Regions from separate parts of the Arthrobacter sp. Y3224055 genome, predicted to be linked through region 2. Evidence: riboswitches for the same ligand, from Rfam matches in the RefSeq annotation. Region 2 holds a riboswitch; the other holds the start of a gene.
What was found. A riboswitch is a leader RNA that binds a small molecule or an ion and turns the genes downstream of it on or off. The one in region 2 is predicted to bind S-adenosylmethionine.
Positions count from the first base shown of each region.

Region 1 (5,376 bases), on a different contig from region 2:
ACCAGGCTGATGCAGTGGCCCGGCGGTGCCGTTGTCCTGTTCCTGATTGGCGCCGTCATCATGGGCGCCGGCGTTTTCTACGTGTACAAGGGCCTGAAGAAGAAGTTCCTGGACGACCTCAAACGGCTCCCCGGGGGCAGCACCGGCACCGCCGTGACGTGGACCGGCGTCGTGGGTTATGCGGGCAAGGGGCTGGCACTGTTCGTGCTGGGGCTGCTGCTGGCGGTGGCCGCGGTGCAGCACGACCCGCAGGAGGTCAAGGGGTTGGACGGGGCGCTCAAGGCGCTGCGCGACCAGTCTTTCGGCCCGGCCGCACTCGCCGTCGTCGCCGTTGGCCTGATCTGTTACGGCCTCTACATGGGCGCCCGGGCGCGCTACGCGAAGATGTAGGCACCGGAGAACGACGGCGGTGCGCCTCCCCGTGGGCCAGGCGCACCGCCGTCGTTGTTCAGATGGTTCTGCCGTGGCCTACGCTCGGTGGGCGAGCGCGTTCTGCAGGCGGAAGCCGGCGGCCCGGTGGTTTTCCGGCAGCTTGTCGCCGCGGCCGAAGAGCTTGTTGCGCAGGGTCCCTGGCGCGTACTCCGTGGGGTAGGCGCCCAGCTTCTGCAGCTCCGGCACGACGAATTCCACGATGTCCTCGAACGTGCCCGGGGTAATCGCGTAGGCCAGGTTGAACCCGTCCACGTCGGTCTCGTCGACCCACTCCACGAGCTTGGCGGCCACCTCCGCGCCGGAGCCGACGGTGATCGGGCCGAAACCGCCGACGCCGACCCATTCGGCCAGCTGCCGGATGGTCCACGGCTTGCCGCTATCGCCGGAGGCCTTCTGGAAGGTCTCCACGGAGGACTGGATGGCGTTGGACTTCACGTTTTCGCCGATCACGTCGTCCGGGCCGTAGGTGGACAGGTCCACGCCCATCCAGCCGGAGATCAGCGCCAGCGCCCCGTTGATGTCCGCGTAGGACTTGTAGTCCTCGAATTTGGCTTGCGCGGCGGCGGTGTCCGGTCCGGTCACCACGGTCTGCATGGCGTAGATGCGGACGTCGTAGCGGTGGCGCCCGGCCGCTTCCACGGCGTCGCGGATCTTCTTCACGGATGCGGCCAGCATCTCCTTGGTCGGGCAGGTCACGAACACTGCTTCGGCGTTTTCGGCGGCGAACTCGGTGCCGCGCTTGGAGGCCCCGGCCTGGAAGATGACCGGGGTGCGCTGCGGGCTCGGCTCGGTGATGGCGATGCCGGGAACCTTGAAGTACTTGCCCTCGTGCCGGATCTCGTGGACCTTCGCCGGGTCGGTGAAGACGCCGGTTTCGACGTCCTTGACCACGGCGTCGTCCTCCCACGAGCCCTCGAGCAGCTTGTAGATGACCTCGAGGTATTCGTCCGCGTGGTTGTAGCGCTCGTCGTGCTCCAACTGGTCTTCCTGGCCCATGTTGCGTGCCGCCGAGGGCAGGTAACCGGTGACCACGTTCCAGCCGACCCGCCCGTTGGTCAGGTGGTCCAGCGTGGCCAGGCGGCGGGCGAACGGGTACGGGTGCTCGTAGGCGGTGCCGGCGGTGACGCCGAAGCCGAGGTTCTCGGTCACCGCGGCCATCGCCGAGACCAGCATGAACGGATCGTTCACCGGGACCTGCGTGCCGGCGCGCAGCGTGGTCTCGTTGGAGGATCCGAAGACGTCGTAGGTGCCGAGCACGTCGGCGATGAACAGGCCGTCGAACAGGCCCTTTTCCAGCACCTTGGCCAGGTGGGTCCAGTAGCCGATGGTGTTGTAGTTGGCGGACTTGTCCTGCGGGTGGCGCCACAGTCCGGGCGACTGGTGGCCCACGCAGTTCATGTCGAAGGCGTTGAAACGAATCTGGCGCCGGGGGTTGGGCTGCGGGTTGTTTACGGTCATGTCAGGCTCCTTTTCTGATGAGAAGAGCCCGCGCCGGCCCTCCGTCGGGCATGCGGCTGCCAACGGAAGACCAACGAGAGATCGAGCTTCTCCATCGGTCCTGGCGGTAGCACCTTCCTCAGGGAGGGGGTTGCTGCGGCGTCAACAAGCCAGGTCTCTCGGCCGCTCTGGATGGGTACCCCTCCATTGGACACCCGCGGGCGCCCGGAGGGAAATGTCCTGCGTCACGCGGGGTAAGAATTACGACGCGTTACGCCGGGGCGGAGCCGGCTTTGGCCTGCGGACGCTTCCATCCCGCCACCGCTCCGGCCCCCAGGCAGACAAGAATCAGGACGACGACGGCGATCGCCAGCGGCACACTGTTGCCGACCAGGGTGGGCAGGTTCTGCAGGATCAGGCCCAGGATGGCCAGCAGCCCGAGGAGTCCGAGAGCCGGGGCGACCGAGCGCTTCCAGTCGCGGGCCGGTGCGCCCTGCCGGCGGAAGAAAACCAGCACCGCGATGCTGGTGACCGTCATCAGCACCACCACGCCCAGGGAGGCGAAACCGGCAAACCAGGTGTAGAACTGCACGATGGGGTCCCAGCCGGCCACCACCGCGGCCAGCAGGAACAGGGCCACCACTCCGGTCGAAGCGGCCGAGGCCAGATGTGGCGAGTGGTGCCGGGTGTGCGTGCCGGCCAGCTTGGCGGGGAAAATGCCTTGTCCGGCGATCTGGAAGAAATAGCGTGAGCTGATGTTGTGCAGGGACAGGATGCAGGCGAACAGGCTGCTGGCCAGCAGTACCTGGATGACGTGGCTGCCCGCGGTTCCGAGGTAGAGCGCGGTAGTCTCCGAGAGCAAGGTGCCGGGCGCGTCCGTGGCCTTTTGGACGATGCCCTCGTCGCCCCACACGCTGATCAGCAGCCAGCTGGAGAGCGCGTAGAAGCCGCCCACCACGATGAGGGCTACATAGGTGGCGCGCGGGATCGTCTTGTCCGGGTCCCGTGCCTCGTCGCGAAACACGGCGGTGGCCTCGAAGCCAATGAAACTCAGGATGGCGAACAACAGCGCGATGCCGGGCGCCCCGGACAGCACGGTGGACGGGGTGACGAACCCGGTGGACAGGCCCTCGCGACCGCCGCCGCCAAAAATTACGGCAGCGTCCAAAACCAGCACGATCAGCACCTCGGCGACCAGCAGTACCCCCAGCACCTTGCCGGAGAGCTCGATGTTGCGGTGGCCCAGCCAGGCGACGGCGGCCAGGGCGGCAGCGGCCCATGCCCACCATGGCAGTGCCGGCCCGCCGTAGGCGCGCACCACTTCGTCGACGGCCGGCGCCAGCAGGCCGTAGACGCCGGCTTCCAGCGCGAGGTAGGAGAGCAGGGCCACGAAGGCCGCCCCCAAGCCCGCCCTGCGGCCGAGGCCTTTGTCGACGTAGCTGAAGAACGCGCCGGCCGTTGGCACGTGCGGTGTCATTGTGGTGAAGCCGACGGCAAACAACAGCAGGATGGCCATGGCCAACAGGTAGATGAAGGGAAGGCCAGCGCCGTTGCCGCTGACGATGGCCAGCGGGACGGTTCCGCCGATGACGCCCAGTGGCGACGCGGCGGCCAGCACGATGAGCACGATGCTGGCGACGCCCAGCCGGCCGGAGAGCCGCGGAGCACCGGCATTGGCGGCCGTGGCGGCCTTGGGTGCGGCGAGGGTTGGGTTATTGACGGATACAGACATGGTTTGGCTTCTTCCTAGAGGGCCGCGGAGCGGGTGGCTTGGCTGGCTGGACGGGCGGCGTCGCTCTGTGGCTGACGCGCGGCCTCGGTGTGTGACTGAATGGCGGCGTCGCTCTGTGGCTGACGGGCGGCGTCGGCATTGGCCTCGCCAATCGACCAGACGTACGGGGGCTCGGCGCCGTTGACTTCCCAGTCACCGACGATCCGCGCCTTGTAGATGAACGGGTTGTGGGTCGCCACGGTGCGGGCGTTGCGCCAGTGCCGGTCCAGTGCCTTGCCGGTGCTGGTGGAGGAGGCGCCGAGGGCGTTGAAGAGGGCTCCTGCGGCGTCCGGGACCAAGGCGCTGAGCACAATCTGCGCCCGGCCCGATTCCAGTTCGACGGCGATGTTGGCCGCCTTCTCGGCGTCGGCGTCTGACTGCCGCGAGGCGAACACGCGGTCCAGGCTGCGGGCAACGCCGAGGGTGGTTGCCTTCGCGGCATAGGATGTGGCGCTGATTTCGCCGACCACTTGCAGGACCTGCGCGTCGTGCCGGACCAGCGGGGCGTTTCCGTGGCCGAACACCCGCTTGCGGTCCCGCACGTTCTCTGCGGCTTCGCTGGTGACGGCCTGGGCGATGCCGGCCAGGGTCACCAGCAGGATGTGCTGGTAGAGCGCCGTCTGGTACGGGAAGCGGTCGGCGAAGGCGGACACGTTGGCCGGGTCCACCACCGCGTCGGTAAACACGGTGGTGCCGCTGCCGGTGAGCCGCTGGCCGAAACCGTCCCAGTCGTCGAAGGTTTCCACGCCCGGCGTCTTGGTGGAAATGATCACCGAGACATCGGAGCCGTCCGGGCGCTTGGCGGTGACATCGATCCAGTCCGCGAAGATGGTGCCGGTGGTGTAGAACTTGCGGCCGTTCAGCAGCAGTTTGCCGCCGGTCTCGGACAGCACGGTGGCGGTTCCCCCGGCGCCCGGTTCGGTCCAGGCGTTGCCGGCCAGCTCGCCGGATGCGAAGCGCCGCAGCCACGCATTGCGGTCCGAGGTGCGCCCGTGGTGGTACAGGTTTTCCTCCACCAAGGCGATGTGCGAACGCAGCGCCTGCGGAATGTTGCTGTCCGCGGCGGCGAGCTCGATCAGGAGTCGGGTGAACTCTTCCCAGTCCAGCCCGTCGCCGCCGATCTCGGACGGGATCCGGGCCGCGCCGAAGCCGGCGTCCTTCAGCCAGCCGATCTGTTCAAACGGCAGCTCGCGGGTGAGCTCGCGGCTCAACGCCCCGGCGGCGATGCGCGCGAAGATCGGACGGTATTTGGCGGCCGCGGCGTCGAAGGCCGTGGTGAGTTTGTCGAGTGTTTCAGTCATGGTGTTCTCCTGAAGGTTCGGCCGTGAGGGCGTCAGGTGGGGCGCCCGGGTTTGGGGCATCGGTGATAGGGCCCCCGGGGGTTGGGGGCATCGGTGATGGCGGGCAGCGGTGGTGGGCCCGTGGATGGCGGGCAGTCATGAGGTGACCCGGGGGTTGCGGGCAGGGTGAGCGGCGTTCTGCTCCGCTCAGGTGTAGAGCGAAATCGGCTGGACGTCGCCGAGCAGGTAGTTGGCGCCGACCTCGACCTTCTTGTAGTCGACCGGGTCGTGCAGGGTGTGCGTGCGGATGTTGCGCCAGAAAATGTCCAGCCCGACCTCGGTTTTCGCGGAGGACGAGCCGGTGGTCTCGAAGATGCGGTTCGCCACGTCCACCCCCACCTCGGTGGACACGACCTTGAGCCGCGCGATCTCGAGCGCGAGGTCCGCCCGGGACTC
Region 1 covers NZ_JBNHGB010000004.1:21,874-27,249, reverse strand. Annotated here, with positions in the region: gene AC5RTY_RS10700 (DUF1206 domain-containing protein) at 1-390, shown strand, start outside; gene AC5RTY_RS10695 (LLM class flavin-dependent oxidoreductase) at 469-1,890, opposite strand; SAM riboswitch class I at 1,979-2,068, opposite strand; gene AC5RTY_RS10690 (APC family permease) at 2,141-3,601, opposite strand; gene AC5RTY_RS10685 (acyl-CoA dehydrogenase family protein) at 3,616-4,941, opposite strand; gene AC5RTY_RS10680 (acyl-CoA dehydrogenase family protein) at 5,128-5,376, opposite strand, start outside.
Region 1: it holds a riboswitch for S-adenosylmethionine, as region 2 does, so the genes downstream of both, AC5RTY_RS10695 (LLM class flavin-dependent oxidoreductase) here and AC5RTY_RS03035 (flavin reductase family protein) in region 2, are expected to answer to the same signal.

Region 2 (5,376 bases):
CGTGAAGTCGGACAACAACGACATTTCCTCCCTGGCGGATCTGGAGGGCAAAACGTCCGCCCAGTCGCTGACCAGCAACTTCTACAAACTGGCCAAGGGCGCCGGAGCCAATGTCGAGGCCGTGGAGGGCTGGGCGCAGGCGGTTTCGCTGCTGGAGCAGGGCCGGGTGGACGCCACGGTCAACGACAAGCTGACCTACCTGGACTACCAGGCCACCAACGACAACAAGGACATCAAGGTAGCCGCCGAAACGGACGAGGAAACGCAGAGCGCCTTCGCCTTCCAGAAGGGCAGCGACGACCTGGTCGAGGCCTTCAACACGGCGCTGGAGGAGCTGCGCGCCGACGGCACGCTGGCAAAGATCTCCGAGAAGTACTTCGGCGCGGACGTCAGCAAGTAAATCCGGCCGCTTCAAAGGGAGACGCTAACGTAACCGTATGGACATCGACTGGGAGCTCGTCGGCAGTTCGCTCTGGCCTATAGTCCAGGGCGGGCTGACCGGCACCATCCCCCTCTCGCTGGCCAGCTTCGCCATCGGCCTGCTGCTGGCGCTCGTCGTGGCCCTGATGCGCTTGAGCCGCAACCGGATCCTGGCCGGCATCGCGCGCGCCTACGTGTCGGTGATCCGCGGCACCCCGCTGCTCGTCCAGCTGTTCGTGATCTTCTACGGCCTGCCGTCGATCGGCGTGGTGCTTGAACCGTGGCCGAGCGCCATCATCGCGTTCTCCCTGAACGTGGGCGGCTATGCGGCCGAAATCATCCGCGCCGCGATTCTGTCCGTCCCCAAGGGCCAGTGGGAAGCCGGCCACACCATCGGCATGGCCGGCACCACCACCCTGCGCCGCATCATCCTGCCGCAGGCCGCGCGGGTGTCGGTGCCGCCGCTGTCCAATACCTTCATCTCGCTGGTCAAGGACACCTCCCTCGCTTCCCTGATCCTGGTCACTGAGGCGTTCCGGGCCGCCCAGGAAATCGCGGCGTTCAGCCAGGAGTTCATGCTGCTCTACATTGAGGCCGCGGCGGTCTACTGGGTGTTCTGCCTGGTGCTCTCCGCCGGGCAGTCCCGACTGGAGAAGAGGCTGGACCGCTATGTCGCCCACTGACGCCCCCTCCGCCGCCGCTTCGCAGCCCGGCTCCGCCGCAGGGCCGGTGCTCTCCGTTGAGGGGCTGCGAAAGTCCTTCGGCAGCAACCAGGTGCTCAAGTCCATCGACCTCTCCGTCCAGACGGGCGGGGTACTGGCCCTGATCGGACCCTCCGGGTCGGGCAAAACCACCGTGCTGCGCTGCCTGAACGGCTTGGAAATCCCCGACGGCGGGCGGGTCGCCTTTTCGGGCGGGCCGGCCGTGAATTTCGGTTCGCCGGTGAACCGAAAACAGATCGCCGCCCTGCGCGACCGCAGCGCCATGGTGTTCCAGCACTACAACCTGTTCCCGCACATGACCGTGCTGCAGAACATCATCGAGGGCCCGGTCCAGGTGCAGAAGCGGTCCAAGGCCGAAGCGGTGCGCGAGGCCAGGTCGCTGCTGGACCGTGTCGGGCTCTCCGGCAAGGAAGACCAGTACCCGCATCAGCTCTCCGGCGGACAGCAGCAGCGGGTCGGCATTGTCCGGGCGCTGGCGCTCAAACCCTCGCTGCTGCTGTTCGACGAGCCCACGTCCGCACTGGATCCTGAACTGGTGGGCGACGTGCTGCACGTGATCAAGGAACTGGCTGACGAGGGCTGGACCATGGCCCTGGTCACCCACGAGCTGGCCTTCGCCCGTGAAGTGGCCAGCGAAGTGGTGTTCATGGACGGCGGCGTGGTGGTGGAACGCGGACACCCCGAACAGGTGCTGCGCGAACCGCGGGAGGAGCGCACCCGGCAGTTCGTCCACCGGCTGCTCAACCCGTTCTAGGACCGGGTTCACTTCCGGCTGGCCCGCCCTCCCCCGACCGCTTCCAGCATCCGCGGCGGTCCCGCGTGACCGGTTTCCAACACGCGCGGCGGTCCCGCCTGACCTGCTTCCAGCACCACACCGCCGCGCCGGGTGTGGCGCACGCCACGCCGGTGCGAAATTCATCTGATGTCATCTGGGATGGCAGAATGTAAAGTTCCATGCACCGTTCCGCATGGCAGGCTCGTTCCGGCCGGAAGCTTCCATCCCGCGTTTCTCCTGCGCGGAAACCTCCGGCCACGAAAGGCAGAACCATGGCCACTTCCCTGGCTACCAAGTCGTTGACCGCACAGACGGCTTCCGAAGCGCACGATCTCCTGAATGCTGCGGTCGAAGAGTTGCAAAAGCTCGCCGCCATCGACGGCGATTGCGGCATCCTGGTCACTCGCACCGGCCCCGGGCAGTTTACGGTGGAGCTGAGCGACGACGTGCCCTACGGCATCACCCAGGAATCGCATCTGTACTAAGCGGTTGGCGGGCCGGTCCCGGTTATATGACGCCGCCCGGTTGCCCGGAATGAAGCGCCGGCCCGCCCCGGTGGGATAATTTCGCCCATGGCTCCAGCGATTGCGTACCAAGGTGAACCCGGCTCGAACTCCCACATGGCTTGCCTGGAAGTGCGCCCCGGTTGGGAAGCGGTGCCGTGTGCCAGCTTCGAGGATGCGTTCGCTGCCGTCACCGGCGGCGAGGCGGAACTGGCCATGATCCCCATCGACAACTCGATCGCCGGCCGGGTGGCGGACATCCACGCCCTGCTGCCGAAGACCACCCTGCAGATCGTGGAGGAATTCTTCCTGCCCATCCGTTTCAGCCTGCTGGGCGTACGCGGGGCCACCGTGGAGCAGGCCCGGGAGGTGCACAGCCACATCCATGCTTTGGGCCAGTGCCGCAAGCTGATCCGCAGGCTCGGGCTCACTCCGGTCATCGCAGGCGACACCGCCGGTTCGGCCCGGGAGGTGGCCGAATGGAACGACCCGACCAAGGTCTCCCTGGCGCCGCCGATGGCCGCCGAACTCTACGGTCTGGAGGTTTTCGCGGAAAAGGTCGAAGACGATCCGACGAACACCACACGGTTCGTGGTGCTGGCCGACCGCCGGCCGGTCCCGTCCCGCGAGGAACTTCCCGGTCCGGCCGTAACCAGCTTCGTGTTCCGCGTGCGGAACGTGCCGTCCGCGCTGTACAAGGCGCTGGGCGGTTTCGCCACCAACGGCATCAACATGACCCGGTTGGAGAGCTACATGGTGGGCGGCGAGTTTGCCGCCACCATGTTCATGGTGGACGTCGAAGGCCACCCGGACGATCCGGCCATGGTCCACGCCTTCGAGGAACTGGACTTCTTCACCACCGAAATCCGCATCCTGGGCGTCTACCCGGCGCATCCGTTCCGGCAGCGGACCGTGCGCCCGGGCGCCGCCGCGCAGTAGCCGTGGGACCAGCAGTCGGACAGTAGCCTTCGGGGCAGCAGCCGTCGCACGGCCGCCCGTCGGGGCAGCAGACACCTCGCGGCGCCCGGAAGTAAAACGCTGCATTTGACGAACTGTTACCGGCGTTTGACCCAGGCCCTTCCCCGCTCTTAGCGTGGAGACGAATCAAGAGCGCCAACTTCACAGCCCTGGCTGGTTGGCCGGCAACCCTCTACCGTAGCGGGGTGCTCCAGGTGATGATTCGGCCCGCCGGGTATGTCGGCAGGCAAGTACGCGTATCCACCCGCAGCAGCTCGGCCGCAGCGGATGCGCCCAAGCCCCAAGGACGCCATGTCGCTACACCATGACCTGACCCCCCACACGTTGCGCTCCGCCTTCGGCCGCTTCCCCTCGGGCATCGCGGCGCTGTGCGCGACCGTCGCCGGCGAGCCGCAGGGCATCGTCGCCTCCTCGTTCACCGTGGGCGTCTCCCTCGAGCCGCCGCTGGTGATGTTCGCCGTGCAAAACACCTCACGGACCTGGCCGCTGGTCCGCCGGGCCAACCGGATCGGCGTCTCGGTGCTCGGCACCGGACACGACGGCGTCTGCCGCCAGATCGCGTCCAGGAACGGTGACCGCTTTGCCGGCCTGAGCCTGCACGGCACGGACGACGGCGCGCTTTTCCTCAACGACGCGGCGCTCTGGCTGGACTGCTCGGTGCACCAGGAGGTCCCGGCCGGGGACCACCACGTCGTGCTGCTGCAGGTGCACGGACTGTCCACGCACGACGGCACCCACGAGCCCCTGGTCTTCCACGATTCCGCGTTCCGCCGGTTGGAACAGCCGGCCTTCGTCTAGGACCCACGGTCCCGGCTTCCGCCGGCAGCCGGCGGGGCCGGGCGGGGGCAGCTAAGGCAGCGGCCTGCCTCGGGCCGCCACCCACAGGGAGTACCACTCCTCGCGGGTCATCGATGCTCCAACCGCTTCCGCCTCGGCACAGGCCCGGATCCGGTCCGGGCTGCTGGTACCGACGACCGGCCGGATGCCTGCCGGATGCCGCAGCAGCCAGCCCAGCACCACGGCCTCGGGCGGGCACCCCTTGTCCCGGGCAAGTTCCGTGACCAGGGCTGCCGCTGCATGATCCGCCGGGGGTGAGGCATCCGCGGGCGCGGAAGCATCCGGTGTCGCGGCCTCCGCTGCCGCACGCCCGCTGTACCGGCCCTGGGCCAGCGCGCCCCAGGCCTGCAGCTCCACCCCGTGGGCGGCGCAGTATTCCAAGGTGCCGTGCGGGAAGCTGATCCCCGGTCCCTCCGGGTGGTTCACCAGCACCCCCGACTCCAGCCAGTCGCGTCGGTACAGGCTCATTTCCAGCTGGTTCACCGCCAGCGGTTCATCCAGCGCCGACTGCAGCCAGCGCATCTGTTCGCCGGACATGTTCGAGACACCAAGGCGGCGTACCTTCCCGGCCATCCGAAGCTCGTTGAACGCCGCGGCGATCTCCTCGGCCGGCGTCAGCGGATCGGGCCGGTGGATCAGCAGCGTATCCAGGTGATCGGTGTGCAGCCGGCGCAGGCTTTCGTCGGTGCGGGCCAGGATGGCTTCCCGCGAGGAGTCGTAGTGCCCGACCATGCCGGGGACCGGCAGCCGGATGCCGCATTTGCCCTGCAGCCGGATCGAGTCGCGCAGCTCGGGACTTTCCGCCAGCACCCGCCCGAACGCGGCCTCGGCCTTGCCGTGGGCGTAGATGTCGGCGTGGTCGAAGGTCGTGATCCCGGCCTCCAGCGCCGCCGCCACGGCCGCGTGCGCGGCCGCCACATCGGCCGCTTCCAGCGGCCCGCTCCCCCAGCCCCCACCCAACCCCATGCAGCCGAAAATGAGGCGCGAGCCGGCGTCGTTCATTGATAGTTCCCCCTTCGCTGGGCAGGTTTCCAGCGTACGACGGCGGTGCCCGGGGGAGGCATCGGCGCCGGCCCCGGGTGATGCAGACACCGAAGAACACCCCTCGTAGCGGGGCGCCGATTCAACTCGGGTGGCATCA
Region 2 covers NZ_JBNHGB010000001.1:625,481-630,856, forward strand. Annotated here, with positions in the region: gene AC5RTY_RS03010 (amino acid ABC transporter substrate-binding protein) at 1-400, shown strand, start outside; gene AC5RTY_RS03015 (amino acid ABC transporter permease) at 444-1,103, shown strand; gene AC5RTY_RS03020 (amino acid ABC transporter ATP-binding protein) at 1,090-1,896, shown strand; gene AC5RTY_RS03025 (hypothetical protein) at 2,190-2,402, shown strand; gene AC5RTY_RS03030 (prephenate dehydratase) at 2,490-3,359, shown strand; SAM riboswitch class IV at 3,523-3,637, shown strand; gene AC5RTY_RS03035 (flavin reductase family protein) at 3,690-4,196, shown strand; gene AC5RTY_RS03040 (aldo/keto reductase) at 4,248-5,237, opposite strand; gene AC5RTY_RS03045 (alpha/beta hydrolase) at 5,374-5,376, opposite strand, start outside.